3 regions of the Mycobacterium sp. IDUB_36 genome follow, and region 1 is predicted to be linked to each of the others. Evidence: riboswitches for the same ligand, from Rfam matches in the RefSeq annotation. Region 1 holds a riboswitch; each other region holds the start of a gene.
The links. Region 1 has a riboswitch for cobalamin ahead of ACZYW1_RS05610 (ABC transporter substrate-binding protein). Riboswitches for the same ligand answer to the same signal wherever they lie in the genome.
Positions count from the first base shown of each region.

Region 2: another riboswitch for cobalamin. It lies ahead of cobN (cobaltochelatase subunit CobN); the one in region 1 lies ahead of ACZYW1_RS05610 (ABC transporter substrate-binding protein).
Region 3: another riboswitch for cobalamin. It lies ahead of ACZYW1_RS21750 (VWA domain-containing protein); the one in region 1 lies ahead of ACZYW1_RS05610 (ABC transporter substrate-binding protein).

Region 1 is NZ_JBVAXH010000001.1:1,140,854-1,147,661, forward strand. It holds gene ctpC (manganese-exporting P-type ATPase CtpC) at 3-2,153, shown strand; gene ACZYW1_RS05600 (heavy metal-binding domain-containing protein) at 2,230-3,018, shown strand; gene ACZYW1_RS05605 (DUF5073 family protein) at 3,018-3,392, shown strand; cobalamin riboswitch at 3,412-3,583, shown strand; gene ACZYW1_RS05610 (ABC transporter substrate-binding protein) at 3,625-4,800, shown strand; gene ACZYW1_RS05615 (iron chelate uptake ABC transporter family permease subunit) at 4,806-5,855, shown strand; gene ACZYW1_RS05620 (ATP-binding cassette domain-containing protein) at 5,852-6,808, shown strand, end outside.
Region 2 is NZ_JBVAXH010000002.1:721,740-728,547, reverse strand. It holds gene cobF (precorrin-6A synthase (deacetylating)) at 1-349, opposite strand, end outside; gene cobN (cobaltochelatase subunit CobN) at 342-3,935, opposite strand; cobalamin riboswitch at 3,965-4,087, opposite strand; gene ACZYW1_RS21720 (hypothetical protein) at 4,108-4,302, shown strand; gene ACZYW1_RS21715 (Ms4533A family Cys-rich leader peptide) at 4,446-4,538, shown strand; gene ACZYW1_RS21710 (sulfate ABC transporter substrate-binding protein) at 4,592-5,659, shown strand; gene cysT (sulfate ABC transporter permease subunit CysT) at 5,656-6,516, shown strand; gene cysW (sulfate ABC transporter permease subunit CysW) at 6,516-6,808, shown strand, end outside.
Region 3 is NZ_JBVAXH010000002.1:731,378-738,185, forward strand. It holds gene cobO (cob(I)yrinic acid a,c-diamide adenosyltransferase) at 1-260, opposite strand, end outside; gene ACZYW1_RS21750 (VWA domain-containing protein) at 260-2,242, opposite strand; cobalamin riboswitch at 2,252-2,421, opposite strand; gene cbiE (precorrin-6y C5,15-methyltransferase (decarboxylating) subunit CbiE) at 2,432-3,646, shown strand; gene cobM (precorrin-4 C(11)-methyltransferase) at 3,649-4,422, opposite strand; gene cobJ (precorrin-3B C(17)-methyltransferase) at 4,410-5,927, opposite strand; gene ACZYW1_RS21770 (precorrin-8X methylmutase) at 5,924-6,589, opposite strand; gene ACZYW1_RS21775 (nitrite reductase) at 6,586-6,808, opposite strand, start outside.

The DNA of each region.
Region 1 (6,808 bases):
CCATGACGACCGATCTACAGGTCGTGTCCGACGCCGCGGGGCGCATGCGGGTCAAAGTGCCGTGGGTGCGCGCCAATTCGCGGCGCGCGGTCGCGGTCGAAGAGGCCGTCGACCGCCAGAACGGCGTCCGGGCGGTGCACGCCTATCCCTACACCGGCTCCGTCGTCGTCTGGTACTCGCCCAAGCGCTGTGACCGCGACGACGTGCTGGCGGCCATCGCCGAGGCCGAACACGTTGCTGCCGAACTCATTCCGGTCCGTACCCCGCGCTCCTCGGACATCCGCAACACCGAGGTCCTGCGGATGGTGATCGGCGGTGCCGCGCTCGCCCTGCTGGGCATCCGCCGCTACGGCTTCAACCGTCCCCCGCTGCTGGGTGCATCCGGCCAGCTGGTCGCGACCGGTGCCACGGTCTTCATGGGTTACCCGTTCCTGCGCGGCGCACTGCGCGCGCTACGGTCGGGACGCGCCGGCACCGATGCGTTGGTGACCGCCGCGACCGTCGCCAGCCTGGTGCTGCGCGAGAACGTCGTCGCCCTCACCGTGCTATGGCTGCTGAACATCGGTGAGTACCTCCAGGATCTGACCCTGCGCCGGACCAGGCGGGCCATCTCGGATCTGTTGCGGGGCACCGCGGATACCGCGTGGGTCCTGATCTCGGACGGCGAACAACAAGGGACCGAGGTCCAGGTGCCCGTCGACACCCTGCAGATCGGCGACGACGTCGTGGTCTACGACCATGTCGCCATCCCGGTCGACGGTGATGTGGTCGACGGCGAGGCCGTCGTCGACCAGTCCGCGATCACCGGCGAGACACTGCCGGTGAGCATCGTCGCCGGCTCGGCCGTGCACGCCGGATCGGTGGTGCTGCGCGGACGACTGGTCATCCGCGCCCGCGCGGTCGGCAACCAGACCACGATCGGGCGCATCATCTCCCGCGTCGAGGAGGCTCAGCACGACCGGGCGCCCATCCAGACCGTCGGCGAGAACTTCTCCCGCCGCTTCGTGCCGATCTCCTTCATCGTCTCCGCGGTCACCCTCGTCCTCACCGGCGATGTCCGGCGCGCCATGACCATGCTGCTGATCGCCTGCCCGTGCGCGGTCGGGCTGTCCACCCCAACGGCGATCAGCGCCGCGATCGGCAACGGCGCACGGCGCGGCATTCTGATCAAAGGCGGCTCGCACCTCGAGCAGGCCGGCCGGGTCGACGCGATCGTCTTCGACAAGACTGGGACGCTGACGGTGGGCCGCCCGGTCGTCACGAATATCATTGCCCTGCATGATGATTGGCAACCGGAGCAGGTGCTCGCGTATGCAGCCAGCTCCGAGTTGCACTCCCGGCACCCGCTGGCCGAGGCGGTGATCCGCTCCACCGAAGAGCGCCGCATCACGATCCCGCCGCACGAGGAGTGCGAGGTGCTGGTCGGCCTGGGCATGCGGACCTGGGCCGACGGCCGGACCCTGCTACTGGGCAGCCCGTCGCTGCTGCGGGCCGAGAACGTCGAGGTCTCCGAGGAGGCCTCCGACTGGGTGGACAAACTGCGCCGCCAGGCGGAGACCCCGCTGCTGCTCGCGGTCGACGAGACGCTGGTCGGGCTGATCAGCCTGCGCGACGAAGTCCGCACCGAAGCACCGGAGGTGCTCAACCAGTTGCGCACAAACGGAATTCGTCGCATCGTGATGCTCACCGGTGATCACCCCGACATCGCGACGGTGGTCGCGGCCGAACTCGGCATCGACGAGTGGCGCGCCGAGGTGATGCCCGAGGACAAGCTCGAAGTGGTGCGCCAACTGCAGGACGAGGGCTACATCGTCGGGATGGTCGGCGACGGCATCAACGACGCGCCGGCGCTGGCCGCGGCCAACATCGGCATCGCGATGGGCCTGGCCGGAACGGATGTCGCCGTCGAAACCGCGGACATCGCACTGGCCAACGACGATCTGCGACGCCTGCTCGACGTCGGTGACCTGGGCGCCCGTGCGGTCGAGGTGATCCGGCAGAACTACGGCATGTCGATCGCCGTCAACGCCGCCGGGCTGCTGATCGGCGCCGGCGGCGCTCTGTCACCGGTGCTCGCGGCGATCCTGCACAACGCGTCATCGGTGGCCGTCGTCGCGAACAGTTCACGGTTGATTCGGTACCGCTTGGACTGAACGCCGCTACGCCCGGCGTCGGCCTCGTACGATGTGCGCTACCGGCGAAAGGCTCGATCGGTGAAAGGACGTTCCCGTGTCATCGACCCCGCTCGACCCGGTTGCCAGCGAACGGCTCTCACACGCCGACAAGGTCTTCACCTCCGACCTGTCGGTCAATGAATTCGCCCTGCTGCACGGAGCCGGCTTCGAGCCACTCGATCTGGTGATGGGCGTCTCGGTGTACCACGTGGGCTACCAGTTCACCGGAATCCGGCAGCAGTCCGAGCTGCCGGTGCTCACCGAGGCGACGTACCGGGCCCGCTGGAATGCGATGGCCCGCATGCAGGCCGAGGCCGACGCGCTGGGCGCCGACGGCGTCGTCGGTGTGCGGCTGGAATGGCGCCAGCACGGTGCCGAGGCCGAGCACCTCGAGTTCATCGCGGTCGGTACCGCGGTGCGCTACACGGCCAAACCCGGGTCCTTCCGGCGCAGCAACGGCCAGGCCTTTTCCAGCCACCTGTCGGGCCAGGACCTGGCCACCCTGCTGCGATCGGGCTGGGCGCCGGTGGCATTCGTGATGGGCAACTGCGTGTTTCACATTGCCGCGCAAGGCTTTCTGCAGACGTTGCGCCAGATGGGCCGCAACATCGAGATGCCGCAGTGGACGCAAGGCAATTACGAGGCACGCGAGTTGGCCATGTCGCGCATGCAAGGCGAAGCCGAGCGCGATGGCGCGCGGGGAGTCGTCGGTGTGCACTTCAACATCCAGAACTACGCCTGGGGTTATCACACGGTGGAGTTCTACGCCGCCGGGACGGCGGTGCGTCGCATCGGCACGGGCGAAACGATCACGCCGCAGTTCGTGCTCGCCATGAACGACTGATGGCGGAATTCGACGCGCAACGCGTGAGCGCCACGGTGACCCGCGCGTTGACCGGCCCGGGCGGAATCGGGTTGATCATCGAGGTTTTCGCCGGATTGCCGGGCGTGACACACACCCCGGCCCGGCGCGGGATGTTCAAGTCGCAGCCGGCGCGGTTGCAGATCGGCGACTGGCGCTACGAGGTGACGCCGGACGGCCGCTTGCTGGCGGCCCACGTCGTGGGCGGCGTCGTGATCGGCGAAGAGGTGTTGCTCGCCGACGCGGTCGGCCCGCATCTGGCCCGTTCCCTCGGCCAACTGGCCGCCCGCCACGGCGCGACGGTCGTCCCCAACATCGACGCAGCGGTGGACGCCCTGAGCGCCGGGGCGGGTTGACCCCTCCGTCGACCCCCGCACGACATGCGATAATCCCCCGGTTGGGCGATGACGACAGAGGAAGCCGGTGCAAGTCCGGCGCGGTCCCGCCACTGTCATCGGGGAGCGACCCTCACCAGCCACGGCCACCCGGCCGGAAGGCGAGGCAAGCAGCGATCCGAGAGCCAGGAGACTCACGTCATCGCGTCCTGCGACCCGGGGCGGTCGACCCCGAGAGAGCTGGCGAGCGTCGATGTCACGCCGTTTCTGGGTGGCGCTCACGGTGAGCGCATGGCTGCCGGTTGCCGCCGCGGCCTGCGGCGCGAGCCCGCATACCAGCGCTCTCCCCCGCCGTGACTGCATCACCGACTATCGGCCCGGCGTCGACTATTTCCCGGACAAATCGACGGTCTTGGATGCCACCAACTTCAGCCTGGCCTACCACGACAGTTACCAGGTCCTGACCGTCAAGCAGTCCTACCCGCACGGCCACCCGGAGTCCTACGTGCTGGTGCGATGCGGCGCGCCCATCCCCGAATTGACCGGCGATCTGGTTGGGGCGCAACGGATTACCATACCGGTCGCCAGCATGTACTCGGCGTCGATCACCCAGTTGGGCATGCTCGGGGAGCTCGGCCGAACCGACGCGGTCACCGGTGTCGCCGCCACCGACGACGTCGTCAATCCCGAACTGCGGCAACGGATCAGCAGCGGGAAGACGGTCGGCTACGCACCCGGCACCCAGGTCGACACCGAGGGTGTCGTCGCCGCCCATCCCGACGTGCTGGTCAGCGGCGGACTCGAGGAGCCGAGCTACCCGAAACTGCGCGACGCCGGCATCAGCGTGCTCGCCGACGCCGAATGGCTGGAAGCGACGCCGCTGGGCCGGGCCGAGTGGATCAAGGTGCTCGCCGCGCTGACCGGGACCGAGAAGAAAGCCGGTCAGATCTATTCGCGGCTGCGTGACGACTACGCCGCGGTGGCCCGCAGATCGGCCGGCGCGCGACCCGTTGACGTGCTGTCCGGCGCCATGTACCAGGGTGTGTGGTCAATGCCGGCCGGCGGCGACTACGCCGGGCGCCTCATCGTCGATGCCGGCGGCAGCTATCCGTGGGCGGGTGACCCCGGCAGCGGGTCGCTGCAGCTGAATTTCGAGTCCGTCTACGCCAAGGCCGGGCAGGCATCGCTGTGGCTGGTCGCCGACGACTGGAAGACCACTGACGACGCGCTGGCCGCCGACTCCCGGTACGGCGAACTCGCCGCCGTCCGAAGCGGTCAGGTCTGGTCGGCGACCAAGGCGGGCAACGACTACTGGGAGCGCGGCCCGGCGCGGCCGGATCTTGTGCTCGCCGATCTGGTGGCGATCCTGCACCCGGACCTCGAGCCGCAGCACGAGTTCACCTTCTACCGAAAGTTGGCCCGCCCGTGACGGCCGTGACGGCGCCGATCTCGTTGCGGCTCAACCGAACCGCGGTGGTCCTGACGGGGCTGGTCGTCGCGGTGGCACTGCTGAGCGTGCTGGGTATCGCGCTGGGCCCGGTGCGGGTGCCGTTGCTCGACACCGCCCGCATCCTGGTGGGCGCCCCACCCTCGGACGCCCGGTGGCAGGTGATCGTGCACGGCATGCGATTGCCCCGCGTGCTCACCGCGATTGCCGCGGGTGCGGGCCTCGGCGTGGCCGGTCTGCAGATGCAGACGTTGTTCCGCAACACCCTTGCCGACCCCTACGTACTGGGCGTCAGTTCGGGCGCCGGCCTGGGCGTGGCGGTGGTGGTGATCGCCACCGGGTCCGGCTTCGCCGCGGGTCTGAGCGACGACCGGGTCGGCGTGACCGCTGCGGCCGCGGCGGGTGCCGCCGCCGTGCTCGCGATCGTCCTGACACTGGCGCACTGGGTGCGCTCGGCGGCGACCCTGCTGCTGATCGGGGTGATGGTGAGCGCCGCCACCACCGCCGTGGTCAGCGTGCTGCTGGTCTACGCCGACCCGCTGCGGGTCCAGCAGTATCTGATGTGGGGTCTGGGCAGTTTCGCCGGCACCAGCTGGGGCGACCTTCGGCTGCTGCTGCCGATCGTCGCGGTCGGGGTGGTCGCGGCCGCGTCGACGCTGCGCGCGCTGAATGCGCTGCTGCTCGGCGAGAACTACGCCCGCACACTGGGAATCGACGTACGCCGGGCCCGGTTGATCACGCTCGCATCGGCGTCGTTGCTGACGGGTGCCACCACCGCGCTCTGCGGGCCGATCGCCTTCCTCGGGCTCGCGGTGCCGCATCTGACCCGCTTCGCCCTCGGCACGTCCGACCACCGGGTGGTGTTGCCGACGGCGGTCCTGATGGGCTCGGCGATCGCGCTGGCCTGCGGCATCGTCAGCCAGGTGCCGGGCAGCGACGCGGTACTCCCGATCAACGCGGTGACCGCCCTGATCGGGGCGCCGATCGTGGTCGCGGTGCTGGTCCGCAGCCGCCGCGGGCTGGGGGTGCCGCAGTGAGCATCCTGCAGTTGCGCGACCTGACGATCGGCTATCGCCGCCGGCGACAAGTCACCACTGTCGCCGCGGAGTTGTCAGCGGTGGCACACGGCGGTGAGCTCACCGTGCTGCTCGGTCCCAACGGGTGCGGAAAGTCGACGCTGATCCGCACCATGTGCGGATTGCAGCCCGCACTGGGCGGACAGGTGTCGCTGGACGGGACGGACCTGGCCGGCGTCGCGGCCGACCGGTTGGCCCGGCGGGTCGCGGTCGTGCTCACCGACCCGGTGGACCCGGGACTGCTGTCGGTCCGTGAACTCACGGCGCTGGGTCGCATCCCGTATCTCGGTGTGACGGGCCGACTCTCGCGCGACGACCACGACATCGTCGCCCAGGCACTGACCGCCGTCGGTGCCGGTCACCTCGCCGAGCGCCCGGCCGCCGACCTGTCCGACGGCGAGCGGCAACGTGTGCTGACCGCCCGCGCGCTGGCTCAGCAGCCGGAGGTGCTGGTGCTCGACGAGCCGACCGCGTTCCTGGACGTGCCGTCGCGTATCGGCCTGATCGCCATGTTGCGCCGGCTGGCCCACGAACAGGGGCTGACGATCGTGCTGTCCACCCATGACCTCGAGCCGGCGCTACGGGAGGCCGATCGGGCGTGGCTACTCGGCCGCGACGGCACCCTGGTCGACACCACGCCCGGCCGGCTCGCCCGGGACGGACAGCTGAATGCCGTATTCGATTGCGAGATAACCCCATCCAGTGACCCGGCGGTAGTCACCGCGCTCGCCGAGCTGAGCGACGTGAGCGGGTATTTCGCCCTGGGCACCGGAGCGTTGGACAGCGGATGGCGGCCGGTCCAGCAGCTCTACGACGACACCGCGCTGCTCGGCGAGGTGGTCGGCCGGATCGCAGCCCGCATGCAGGTCACCGAACAGCGCGTCGCGGCGTCGACATTCTTCCTGGGCTTCGCC
Region 2 (6,808 bases), on a different contig from region 1:
GCGACGGATCACCCAGCACCAGGAATGCCGCGCTGCCACCCCGCTCGCGCAGCACATCGGCGTAGGCGGCAGCCCTGGCGTCGTGCCAGTCCGCCACCGCGCGCTGATAGCCCTCGCCGGTGAGGCCGGTCGACCGGTCCCGTTCCGGATCATGGACCGCCACCACATCGACGGAGCCGTCGGTGAAGGTGTCGACGATGTCCCAACGCAGTGCCAGCAGCTCGTCATCGGGGCCCTTGAAAGCGGCCAGCACGTAGTCGACCGAGCGCAACGCGTCCGCCACTTCCGGCGTGACGTGCTGGGGGCCCATCCCGACCCCGAGGATGCGGACCCGGATCGGGTCAGGCACCGGCGCGGCCCTCGATGTCGCCTTCCACCTCCAGGTAAGCCTGCCGCAGCGCGGCCAGCGTCGCCGGCGACGGATCGGCCCACAGCCCGCGGTCGGCGGCTTCCTGCAGACGCTCGACCATCCCGTGCAGCGCCCACGGGTTGGACCGGTCGAGGAACTCGCGGGTCTCCGGGTCCAGAACGTAAGACTGCGCCAGCTTTTCGTACATCCAGTCGTGGACGACGCCCGCGGTGGCGTCGAAGCCGAACAGGTAGTCGACGGTGGCGGCGAGTTCGAAAGCGCCCTTGTAGCCGTGCCGGCGCATCGCCGAGATCCAGCGCGGGTTGACCACCCGAGCGCGGAACACCCGCGCAGTCTCCTCACCCAGCGTTCGGGTGCGCACCGCGTCGGGCGTGGTCGAATCGCCGACGTAGGCCTTGGGATCTGACCCGGTCAGCGCGCGCACGGTCGCGATCATGCCGCCGTGGTACTGGAAATAGTCGTCGCTGTCGGCGATATCGTGCTCGCGGGTGTCGATGTTCTTGGCCGCCACCTTGATTCGCGCGTAGTTGGTGCGCATGTCGTCCGCCGCCGAGACGCCGTCCAGTCCGCGACCGTAGGCGAATCCACCCCACGCGGTGTAGACCTCGGCCAGGTCTTTGTCGTCGCGCCAGGTGCCCGCTTCGACGACCTGCAGGATGCCCGCACCGTAGGATCCCGGTTTGGAGCCGAAAACCCTTGTGGTCGCGCGTCGCTCGTTGCCGTGGTCGGCGAGATCGGCGCGCGCGTGGGCGGCCACGTAGTTGTCGTCGTCCGGCTCGTCGAGCAGCGCCACCATCCGCACCGCGTCGTCGAGCATCGTCACCACGTGCGGGAAGGCATCGCGGAAGAATCCCGAGATGCGGATCGTCACGTCGATGCGTGGGCGTCCGAGCTCCTCGAGCGGAATCACTTCGAGCCGGCTCACCCGCCGTGACGCCTCGTCCCACTCGGGCCGAACGCCCAGCAGGGCAAGCACTTCGGCGATGTCGTCACCGGATGTGCGCATGGCGCTGGTGCCCCACACCGACAACCCGACCGACCCGGGGTAGGAGCCGGTGTCGTCGAGGTAGCGCCGCAGCAGCGACTCGGCCATCGCCTGCCCGGTCTGCCACGCGAGCCGCGACGGCACCGCCCGGGGGTCGACGGTGTAGAAGTTGCGTCCGGTGGGCAACACGTTGACCAGCCCGCGCAGCGGCGAACCCGATGGGCCGGGCCGCACGAAACCGCCTGACAGGGCTTGCATCACAGCGTCGAGCTCACCCGCCGTACCGGACAATCGCGGTACCACCTCGGTGGCGGCGAAGCGCAGCGACGCACGAACGTCCGGCGCCTCGTGCAGGGCGTCGACGGCTGCGGCGTCCCAACCGGCGGCCTCCATCGCCTCGACCAATGCGCGCGCCTGGCCTTCGATGTCGTCGACGGCCCTGACTTCGGCGCCGTCCTTCAGCCCGAGAGCGGTGCGCAATCCCGGGACGGCGTGATCCTGACCGCCCCACACCTGGGCGGCACGCAGGATCGCCAGCACCAGGTTGACCCGGGCCGTTCCGGCGGGCGCCTCGCCCAGCACGTGTAGGCCGTCGCGGATTTGAGCGTCTTTGATCTCGCACAGCCAGCCGTCGACGTGCAACAGGAAGTCGTCGAATTCCTCGTCGTCCGGCCGGTCGTCGAGGCCGAGGTCACGGTGCATCTCCGCGGCCCTCATCAGGTTCCAGATCTCACCGCGGATCGCCGGCAACTTGGCCGGGTCCATCGCCGCGATGTTGCCGTATTCGTCGAGAAGCTGTTCGAGGCGTGCGATGTCGCCGTAACTCTCGGCGCGGGCCATCGGGGGAATCAGGTGGTCGACGATCGTCGCGTGGGCACGCCGTTTCGCCTGCGCCCCCTCGCCGGGATCGTTGACCAGGAACGGGTAGATCAGCGGCAGGTTTCCCAGCACGGCATCGGTGGCGCAGGCCGCCGACAGCGCGGCGTTCTTGCCCGGCAGCCACTCCATCGAGCCGTGCTTGCCGAGGTGCACCACCGCGTGGGCGCCGAAACCGTGCTCCAGCCAGCGGTAGGCCGCGAGATAGTGGTGGGTGACCGACAGGTCCGGGTCGTGGTAGATCGCCACCGGGTTCTCCCCGAATCCGCGCGGCGGCTGGATCATCAGCACGACGTTGCCCGACCGCAACGCCGCGATCACCAGATCGCCGTCGTCGTTGACGAATAATCGCCCCGGCGCCGGGCCCCACGCCTGCGCTATCGCGTCGCGCAGTTCGGCGGGCAGGTCCGCGGTCCACTCGGCGTATTGCGCCGGTGTCACCGTCACTTGCGCGCCGGCGACCTGCGCGGTGGTGAGCCATTGCTCGTCCTGGCCGCCGGCGTCGATCAGCGTGTGCATCAGGATGTCGCCGGCCTTGGTCTCGTCCTCGATGCCGAGTACGCCGAACCCGTCGCCGACCTGGTAGCCCTCCCGGGCCAGCCGGTGCAACAGCCGTACCGCGGACGCCGGGGTGTCGAGACCGACGGCGTTGCCGACGCGGGAATGCTTGGTGGGGTAGGCCGAGAGCACCAGCGCGAGCTTCTTGTCGGCGTTGGGGATGTGGCGCAGCAGCGCATGGTTGACCGCGATCGCGGCCACCCGCGCGCAGCGTTCGGGGTCGGCGACGTAGTGGGGCAGACCGTCGTCGTCGACCTCTTTGAAGGAGTACGGCGCGGTGATGATGCGGCCGTCGAACTCGGGAATCGCGATCTGCGTCGCGGAGTCGAGGGGGGTGACGCCGTCGTCGTTGGACTCCCACTCCTCGCGTGAGGATGTCAGGCAAAGCCCTTGCAGCACGGGAATGTTCATCGCGGCGATTCGCTCGATGTCCCACGAAGCATCGTCTTCACCCGCGCCGGCGGCAGCCGCCTTCGACCCCCCGGCCGCCAGCATGCTGACCACCACGGCATCCAATGAGCCGAGCGCGTCGAACAATTCGTCGGGTGCGCTGCGCAACGAGGACGCGAAGATCGGAACGCCGACCGCACTGCCGGTCGCGTCGACGGCGTCGGCCAGGGCGTGCGCGAAACCCGAGTTGCCGCTGACCTCATGTGCCCGGTAGTACAGCACCCCGATCCGGGCCGGTGCGTCCACGTCGGCGGGCCGGGAGGCGTAACCCCACTCGGGGATCACCACCGGCTCGTCGAAGCCCTGACCGGTCAGCAGCACCGTGTCGCACAGAAAGGCATGCAGCTGAGCGAGATTCGCCGGCCCACCCTCGGCGAGATACGAGTGTGCTTGCGCCGCAAGCCCGATCGGCACCGTCGAGCATTCCATCAGCTCGGCACTGGGTGTTCGTTCGCCGCCGAGCACGATCAGCGGCAGCCCGGTGGCCCGCAGTGTGCTGATCTCCGCGGCGACCTCCGCCGACGAGCCGAGCACCCGGAGCACGACCAGGTCGACGCCGTCGAGTGCGTCCTCGACGGGTTGGCGCGCCGGGTTGCCCAGGCGGTACGGCGCCAGTGACGCGCGCGCCGAGAGCAGGTCGGTGTCCGATGTGGACAGCAACGCGATGCGGTGGGTCGACGTATCGACGGTGTTCACTCAGGTCCTCCCCGGGGTTCTCGCCCCGTGTGATGGAGCGCCCCGTGACCAGTGTCTGGCTCGGACCGCCGGCTGGACGCCGAGGCCCTCACAGTGGCGGAACCGCCCCGGGCTTTCACCGGATTCCTGTTGCCACGAGACGTGCGGGAATCAGCTTAGTAGGGTGAGCGCGATGAACGCGATCCTGAACTGGTGGGACGGCGTCGAGCTGTGGCTTTCTGGCCTGGGGTTTGTCTTCCAGACGATCGTGGTCATGCCGGTCGTGCTGGTGCTGGCCTACGTGATCGCGGCAGCCCTCGACGGCGCGCTGGGCCGCGGTCTTCGGGTGATGCGCGGGATCCGGCACAGCGACGAAGATGCCGGATGAGCGGAAATACCGGAATGCCGCGATCGCGGGTCACGCTGGTGCTGGTCGCGCTGATCGTGCTGGTCATCGTCGCCTGGCTGTTGACCCGCTGACCTGCACCGGGCTTGAGCTGCGGGCCGAAAAGATTCTGTTACGCTTCGCCCATGCACGCAGTCTCCGGCAGTACCGAGTGCCACATCTTGGCGCTTATTGCCGTGGGAAATTGCGCCGTCGCTGACGTGCATTGTTGTCGCTGACCTTCTGCCCACGCGCGCCGAAACTCGCTTTCCTTCGCACTGGGATCCGTCAGATGTCAGGTTCACTTCCGAAAGGTCGACCATTGTTCGACGACGACAAGAAACCCGTCGGGTGGCGCCACGTTGTCGCGTTGAGCCTCGCCGCGGGCCTGATCGCCGGATGCCACGGCGGCGCCAGCGATGTCGTCGGAGGGGGAGGACCGAGCGGTGCGAACACCAGCATCACGCTGGTCGCCTACTCGGTTCCCGAGCCCGGTTGGAGCAAGGTGATCCCGGCGTTCAACGCATCGCCGGAGGGCAAGGGCATCCAGGTGATCGCCTCCTACGGCGCATCGGGGGACCAGTCGCGCGGCGTCGTCGACGGCAAGCCCGCCGACATCGTCAACTTCTCGGTCGAGCCGGACGTCACCCGGCTGGTCAAAGCCGGCAAGGTCGCCAAGGACTGGGACTCCGACGCCACCAAGGGGATCCCGTTCGGATCGGTCGTGACCCTGGTGGTGCGGCCCGGCAACCCGAAGAACATCAAGGATTGGGACGACCTGCTCCGGCCCGACGTCGACGTCGTCACGCCGAGTCCGTTGAGCTCGGGTTCGGCGAAGTGGAATCTGCTCGCGCCGTATGTGGTCAAGAGCAACGGTGGCCGCGACCCGCAGGCCGGCCTGGACTACATCCGCAAACTCGTCGGTCAGCACGTCAAACTCCGGCCCGGGTCCGGACGCGAAGCCACCGACGTGTTCGTCCAGGGCAGTGGCGACGTTCTGATCAGCTACGAAAACGAGGCATTGGCCACCGAGCGACAGGGAAAGCCGATCATCCACGTCAACCCGCCGCAGACCATCAAGATCGAGAACCCGGTGGCCGTGGTGACCAGCAGCCCCCATCTGAACGCCGCCGTCGCCTTCAAGAACTTCCAGTACACCGCGGCGGCCCAAAAGGTCTGGGCGGCAGCCGGATTCCGCCCGGTCGACCCGGCGGTCGCCGCGCAGGTCCGTGATCAGTTCCCGGCGCCGCAGAAATTGTGGACGCTGGCCGATCTCGGCGGCTGGCCCACTGTCGACTCGCAGCTGTTCGACAAGAAGTCGGGCAGCATCACCAAGATCTACACGCAGGCGACCGGATGACGACGGCGATCACCCGGGAATTGTCCGGCGGCACCGGTGGCGGTAAACCCCTGGGCCGCAACAAGTTGATCAACAACGGCACATCGCTGCGGGTGGGCGTGTCGGTGGTGTGGCTGTCGGTCATCGTGCTGTTGCCGCTGGCGGCAATCCTGTGGCAGTCGATCGGTGGCGGCTGGGACGCGTTCTGGCTCGCGATCACCTCGAACGCGGCAATCGAGTCGTTCCGCGTGACGTTGACCATCTCGGCGGGCGTGACCGTGCTCAACATGGTGTTCGGGTTGTTGATCGCCTGGGTGCTGGTCCGCGACGACTTCCCGGGTAAGCGGTTGGTCGACGTTCTGATCGACCTGCCGTTCGCCCTGCCCACCATCGTGGCCAGCCTGGTCATGCTGGCCCTCTACGGCAAGCATTCTCCGGTCGGTCTGCACTTGCAGCACACCGCGTGGGGTGTGGGCGTGGCGCTGGCGTTCGTCACGCTGCCCTTTGTGGTGCGGGCCGTGCAGCCGGTTCTGCTCGAGATCGATCACGAGACCGAGGAAGCGGCGGCGTCGTTGGGGGCCAACAACGCAACGATCTTCACCACCGTGGTGTTGCCCTCGCTGACACCGGTGTTGTTGACGGGTGCGGGCCTGACGTTCGCGCGGGCGATCGGCGAATTCGGCTCCGTGGTGCTGATCGGTGGCGCGGTGCCGGGCAAGACCGAGGTGTCCTCGCAGTGGATCCGCACCTTGATCGAGAACGATGACCGCACCGGCGCCGCGGCCATCTCGATTGTCCTGCTCGCCATTTCGTTCGTCGTGCTCTTCGTGCTGCGCACGGTGGGATCGCGCGCCGCCAAGCGGGAGGAGCTGGCCTGATGACGCTCTCTCCGGCGGTTCGTTATCTGCTTCGGTTTCTGGCCCTGGCTTATGTCTCGGTCCTGCTTGTCGTCCCGGTGGGGTTGATCCTGTGGCGGACGTTCCAGCCCGGCATCGGTCAATTCATCGACTGGGTCAGCACTCCGGCGGCGATCTCCGCGCTGAACTTGTCGGTGCTGGTGGTGGCGATCGTGGTGCCGCTCAACGTGGTCTTCGGTATCCCGACCGCGCTGATGTTGGCGCGCAACCGTTTTCGCGGCAAGGGTGTGCTGCAGGCGATCATCGATCTGCC
Region 3 (6,808 bases), on a different contig from region 1:
GGCCCGCCCTCACCCGTTTCGGTGTGCAGCGCGCCCAACCGCTCGAGCACGGTCTGCTCACCGATGCGCCATTTGGCCGATTTGACGAACTGGAACACCCCGATGCGGAAGCCCTGGTTCCATCCGCGCAGCGCCAATCCGAAGGCGGCCGTAGACTTTCCCTTGCCTTCGCCGGTGTGCACCAGCAGCAGCGGCCGGTTGCGGCGCTGCCGGGTAGTCAGTTGGTCATTGGGCACGATCGAGACCTGGCCCTGCGGCATCAGGCCGCCCCGGGTGTGGTGGCGCCGCGGACGATGTCGGCCAGCGCCTGGGCGTTCACCTGAGCCAGCGGCACGTGCTCGGCATTGAGGTGCTCGGCGAGGGTGACTGCCAAACCCATTCGCATCCGGCCGCTTTCACAGTCGACGACGATGCTGTCGATGCCGTCGTGCAGCAGCACAGCCGCAGCCTGATGAGCCCGGGCAACGGGATCGGGGCCCGCGGTCGCCCTGCCGTCGGTCACGATGACGAGCAACGGCCGTCGACTCGGATCTCGCAACCGCTCACGCCGGACCACCTCGGCGGCCTTCATCAGCCCTTCCGCGAGCGGCGTCCGCCCGCCGGCCGGTAAGTCGTCCAGTCGCTTGGCCGCGATGTCGATCGATCCGGTTGGTGGCAGGGCGATCTCGGCCGCGCGGTCGCGGAAGGTGATGACCCCCACCCGGTCGCGGCGTCGGTAGGCGTCGAGCAGCAGCGACAGGATTGCGGTCTTGACCTGCTGCATGCGTTCGCGTGCCGCCATCGATCCCGAGGTGTCGACGACGAACACCACCAGGTTCGCTTCCCGTCCCTCGCGGACCGCCCGACGAAGATCGGTGGGCCGGAGCAGCAGGCGGCCGGTGCTGCGCCCGCGAGCGACCTGATGTGGCGCGGCGGCGCGGACGGTCTCGACGAGGTGGATGCCCGCATCCGACAGCGGGCTGGCCCCGGTCCGTCGGCCCGTCGTCGTCCGCGCGCGGCTGCGACGGCCGGCGTGCCCGTCTCCCACGCCGCGGACTGTGAAGAGTTTTGTCCGATAGGGCTCTCCGGCACCGACCGGCGGTGCGGATGCCGGATTCTGCTGTCCGCCGCCCGAATTGGGCGGTGCGGTGTCGGGAGCGTCCTGGCCACCGCCGGGGTCGTCGGGGTCGAGGTCAGGGTCGGGCTCGGGCGCCTGATCGGTTTCGGGCGGCAAGAGCTCGTCGAGTTGGTCGTCGTCGAGCCCGGGAGCGTCGAACGGGTTGCGCCGACGACGATGTGGCAGCGCGAGTTTGGCGGCCGCGCGCAGATCGTCGATGTTGGGATGGTCGCGGTCGTGCCACGCGGCGTGGGCCGCGGCGGTCCGGGCCATGACGATGTCGGCCCGCATTCCGTCGACACCGGCCGCGGCGCAGACTTCGGCGATTCTGAGCAGTGCGGCGTCGGTGAGCTGGATTCGACCCAGCAGCGACTGGGCGTGCTGGATCCGATTGACAAGCCGCTCTTCGGCGTTCGCGTACCTCGCGCGAAACGCCTCCGGGTCGGCGTCGAACTGCAGCCGCCGGCGCACCACCTCGGCCCGCTGCACCGGGTCTTTCGGCGCGGCGACCTCGACCGTGAGACCGAAGCGGTCGAGCAATTGCGGACGCAGTTCGCCCTCTTCGGGATTCATCGTCCCGACCAGGACGAACTTCGCGGCGTGGGTGACCGAGATGCCGTCGCGTTCCACGGTGACGGTGCCCATTGCGGCCGCGTCGAGCAGGAGATCGACCAGGTGGTCGTGCAGCAGATTGACTTCGTCGACGTAGAGGATTCCGCGGTGCGCCTTGGCCAGCAGCCCGGGTTCGAAATGCACCGCGCCGTCGCTCAGCGCCTGCTTGAGGTCGATCGATCCCGCGACGCGATCCTCGGTGGCACCGACCGGGAGTTCGACCAGTCGCACGGGTCGGGTTTCGACCAGCGCTCCGGGGCCGAAGGTCCCGTCCGGAGAGGCCGGGTCCGGGTCCGCCGGGTCGGTAGAAAATCGGTCGCCGGCGACCACGTCGATCGGCGGCAGCACCCGGGTGAGGGCGCGCACCAGCGTCGATTTCGCGGTGCCTTTTTCGCCGCGCACCAGCACGCCACCGATGCCCGGATCGATGACGCTGAGCACCAGCGCGAGTGCCATGTCGTCGAGCCCACCGGGCGCGTCGGGATCGCCACCGACCACGGCGGGGAACGGGTACAGCTGATCAGTTCTGGTCATGGTGAGGCTCCGCTCGTTTCATGCGAGGCCGGCAGTCGGACTGACCGCTCGTGCGCCCATGGACCGGGCGGCGCGACGGATCACCGTAGCGGGCCTGTGCCGGAATCTCACCGGCTTCCCTCGTTCCCCCACGAAACCATTACGCCTGTTCGCAGGGTGCCTCGCGGGCCTTACGCTAGCATCGCCGCCGTGCCGACCTCCGACCTGCGGGTAACTGTCATCGGCGTCGGCGCCGACGGTTGGGACGGGCTGTCGCCGCTCGCGCGGGCCACCATCGCGGCAGCGGAAATCGTGCTCGGTGGCCCGCGTCAGCTGGCGCTGCTGCCCGCCGTCGACGGCCGGGTCCATCAGCCCTGGCCGTCCCCGCTGAGCGCTGCGCTGCCAGACCTGTTGACGCAGTACGCGGGCCGCCGGGTGGTCGCGTTGGCCTCCGGCGACCCGATGCTGAGCGGAATCGGCACCACGCTCGTCGACATCCTGGGCACCGACCGGGTCACCGTCATCCCGCATCTGTCGTCGGTGACCATCGCCCGGGCCCGGCTCGGCTGGTCCGCCGAATCCACCGCGGTGGTCAGCGTCGTCGGCCGCGACGTCCACGCCGCCCTGCGGGAGCTCGCTCCCGGTCGCCGGGTCTTGGTGCTGTCCTCTGACGAGAAAACCCCGGCGGCTCTTGCCGATCTGCTCGCCGCGCGCGGGTACGGGGCGAGCCGCTTCGTCGTGCTGGGTGGCCTCGGCAGCGACCAGGAGACGATTCGGGAGTCGACGGCCGGAGAGTTCGACGGTCAGGCACCACGGCTGAATATCATTGCGTTGCAATTGAATGGTCCGCTGCTCGCCGGGTGGGCAAGCGGCCTGCCGGACGAATTGTTCGAACACGACGGCCAACTCACCAAGCGGGATCTGCGGGCTGCCGCGCTCGCCCGCCTGCTGCCGGCGCCCGGTCAGCTGCTCTGGGACGTCGGCGCCGGTGCCGGTTCGGTGGGCATCGAGTGGATGCGCGCACACCCGAGCTGCCGGGCCGTTGCCGTGGAGGCGGACTCCGTTCGCGCCGAACGGATCGGCCGCAATGCCCGCTCGCTGGGTGTACCCGCTCTGCAGGTGGTCCACGGGTCCGCCCCAGAGTCGTTGAGCGACTTGGCCGCTCCCGATGCGGTCTTCGTCGGCGGCGGCGCGAGCCGACCCGGGGTGTTGGCGCGCTGTCTGGACGCACTGTCGGCCGGCGGCCGGATCGTGGTGCACGGCGTGACGGTGGAGACCGAAGCCGTCCTGGCCGCCGCGTACTCCGAGCACGGCGGTGAGCTCACCCGAATCCACGTCGAGCACGCTGCGCCGGTCGGGTCGTTCACCGGCTTCGCGCCGGCCCGCGCGGTGACGCAGTGGGCGTTCACCAGGCCGGCCGGCTGAGGTCACCGAAAAGCCGATCGGTCGCGCTGCGGGTCGTAGAGGTGGCTCTCCCCCGCCCGCGGATCGGTGCGCTCGCCGAGTGCGTCACCCACCAGGATCACCGCTGCTTGGCGAAGATCCGCCGCCTCGACCTGCTCGGCGATGTCGGAGATCGTCCCGCGGAGAACGACCTCCTCCGGCTGCGACGCCCGGTAGACCACCACGACCGGGCAGTCCGGGCCGTGTGTCGGCCGCAGATCGTCCATCAATCCCCGGATCGAGGTGATGGCCAGATGCAGCACGAGAGTCGCACGGGTCGCGGCGAACGCGGCCAGCGACTCGGTCTCGGGCATCGCGGTGGAGCGCGCCTGGACGCGGGTCAACACAACGGATTGCGCGACGAGCGGGACGGTGAGTTCGCGACCGACCCGCGCCGCGGCCGCGGCGTAAGCCGGCACCCCCGGCGTGATGGCCCACGGCACGCCGGCCGCGTCGAGCCGCCGAGCCTGCTCCGACACGGCGCTGTACAGCGAAGGGTCACCCGACACCAGTCGCACGACTCGTCGGCCGGCGCCGTGCGCCTCGACCATCGCGGCGACGATCTCGTCCAGGTCCAGCTTCTGAGTGTCGATCAATTCAGCTGTCGTAGAACAGGTTTGCAGCACACCGGGATCCAGATAGCTGCCTGGATAGAGCACGGTGTCGGCCGCTGCCAGCAACCGGGTAGCCCGCACAGTCAGCAGGTCGGCGGCACCCGGTCCGGCGCCGACGAACTGGACGGCGGTCACCGCACCCACCGCGGCGTCCACACCCGGCCGGAGGCAGTGGTCCGAGTGCTCGATGCGCCCACCAGGACAAGGCTTTTCATGTCGATGGTGTCGGCGTCGAGGTCGCCGAGCGTGGTCACGGTCAACGATTCCCCGGTCCGGCCGACGTCACGACCGACCACGACGACCGTTTCGGGGCGACGGTGTTCGAGCAGAATGTCCCGGGCCAGCTTGATCTGGTCGGGGCGAGACCGCGAAGCCGGGTTGTAGATCGCCACTACCAGGTCGGCGTCGGCGACCGCGCGCAACCTCTTCTCGATCACCGGCCACGGCTTGAGCCGGTCCGACAGGCTCATCACCGCGAAGTCCGCGCCCAGCGGCGCTCCGGCCAGCGCGGCGACGGCGTTGACGGCCGACACCGCGGGCAGGACCCGGATGGGAACCTCGGCGAACCGCTCGTCGTCGGCTGCCTCGAACACGGCCGACGCCATGCCGAACACGCCTGCGTCGCCGCCGGAGACGACGGCAACGGACTCACCGCTCAGGGCCAGGTCGAGCGCGAAGCGGGCGCGGTCGACCTCGACGGTATTGCCGGATGCGTGCCGCTGCAGACCTTCTCGCTGCGGCACTCGCGCCACGTACGGCGCGTACCCGACGACGTGCCGCACATCGGACAGCGCCGTCGCCGCCTCGGGCGTCAGCCAGTCGTCCGGTCCGGGGCCGAGCCCGACCACCAGGAGTTCGGCGATACCTGCGGCACTGGAAACCGTTGCCGGACTGGGCTCTTCGGCCATCACACGGGATCGCGGCCCATTGATCGAATCACCGTTGACCACGATCAGCGACAGGTACGGCACACTCGATTCGTCGACCTCGGCCACCGGCATCCAACGCTGCTGAGGGTGACTGGCGCGCTCGACGTACATCGCGTGTTCAAGACGCCCGGCGGCGGCGAGCGCCCGGCGGACCGCCGGAAAGGTGCGGCCGAGTTTCATGATGATCGCGCCGTCGGTGTCGGCCAGGCGCCGGGCAAGCTCCGGCTCGGGCAGGGTCCCGGGCAGGACGGTCAGCACATCGGTCTGCCGGACCAGGGGCCAGGCGACCGCTGCCGTCGCCGCGGCGAAGGCCGGAATTCCCGGTATGACTTCGGTGGCAAAACGGGCGCTGAGCCGGTCGTGCATGTACATGAAGGAGCCGTAGAACAGCGGATCCCCTTCGGCGAGAAGGGCGACCGTGCGCCCGGCCTCCAGATGCGCGGCCAGCCGGGCCGCCGACTCCTCGTAGAACTCGGCCAGCGCTCCGGCGTACCCGCCGGGATGGTCGGTTGTTCCAGTGGTCAGCGGGTAGCGCAGTTCTTCTTCGATCGCATCCGTAGGAATGAGATCCGCGGCGATGGTCCGCGCGTAGGACTGTTTGTTGACGCCGGCGTGGTAGGCGATGACGTCGGATTCGCCGATGATTCGCGCCGCTTTGCGGGTGATCAGCTCGGGATCGCCTGGACCAAGTCCGATTCCGTAGAAGCGCGCCAACGTCATTCGGCCTCCGAGGCCAGCGCGTTGATGGCCGACGAGGTGATCGCCGAGCCGCCGCGCCGTCCGCGCACCGTCACGAACGGGATGTCGATGCCGTGGTCGCGTGACAATGCGGCAAGGGCCGACTTGGATTCCGCGGCCCCGATGAATCCGACCGGACAGCCCACGATGGCCGCAGGCCGAGGCCCACCGTCGATCAGCATCTCCAGCAGGTGGAACAGCGCGGTCGGTGCGTTGCCGATGGCGACGACCGCACCGGCCAGGAGGGGTTCCCACATCGACACGGCGGCGGCGGTACGGGTGGTGTTCCACTTCTTCGCCAGTTCCGGCACACCGGGCTCGTTCAAGAAGCAGTGCACCTCGTTGTGCGCGGGCAGCCGGCCGGCCGTGATGCCGGTCGCGACCATCCGTGCATCGCAGAGGATCGGGGCTCCCGTTTGCAGCGCGGAACGCGCGGCCGACACCAGTGACGGGTGAATCACCAAGTCGTCGACCAGGTTCGGCTGACCGGTGCCGTGGATCATTCGGACGGCGAGTTTCTCGGCGTCGGCTGGGACCCGGGACAGGTCGGCTTCGCGGCGGATGGTGGCGAACGAGTCCACGTAGATGGCGGGGCCGTCGGCGATGTAGTCGTAGCGCCGGGTCGGCTTGCGGCTCTGGGTCACCCAGTCACCTCGTGCGCGTTCGGGACGAGGATGCCGCGCCACGGCGTGACGATGACATCCGCGCTGTCCGTTGCCTGTTCGAGCAGTGACTGCACACTCTGGGGTGTGAGCGCACCGTCCGCGACGGCTGCATGGTTGCCGCCCGGCACAACGCCGTACGGCAGGGGCGGCGCTGGAGCCGGGATGCGCGGGTCGGCGGCGACCGGCGGTCGCAGCGGC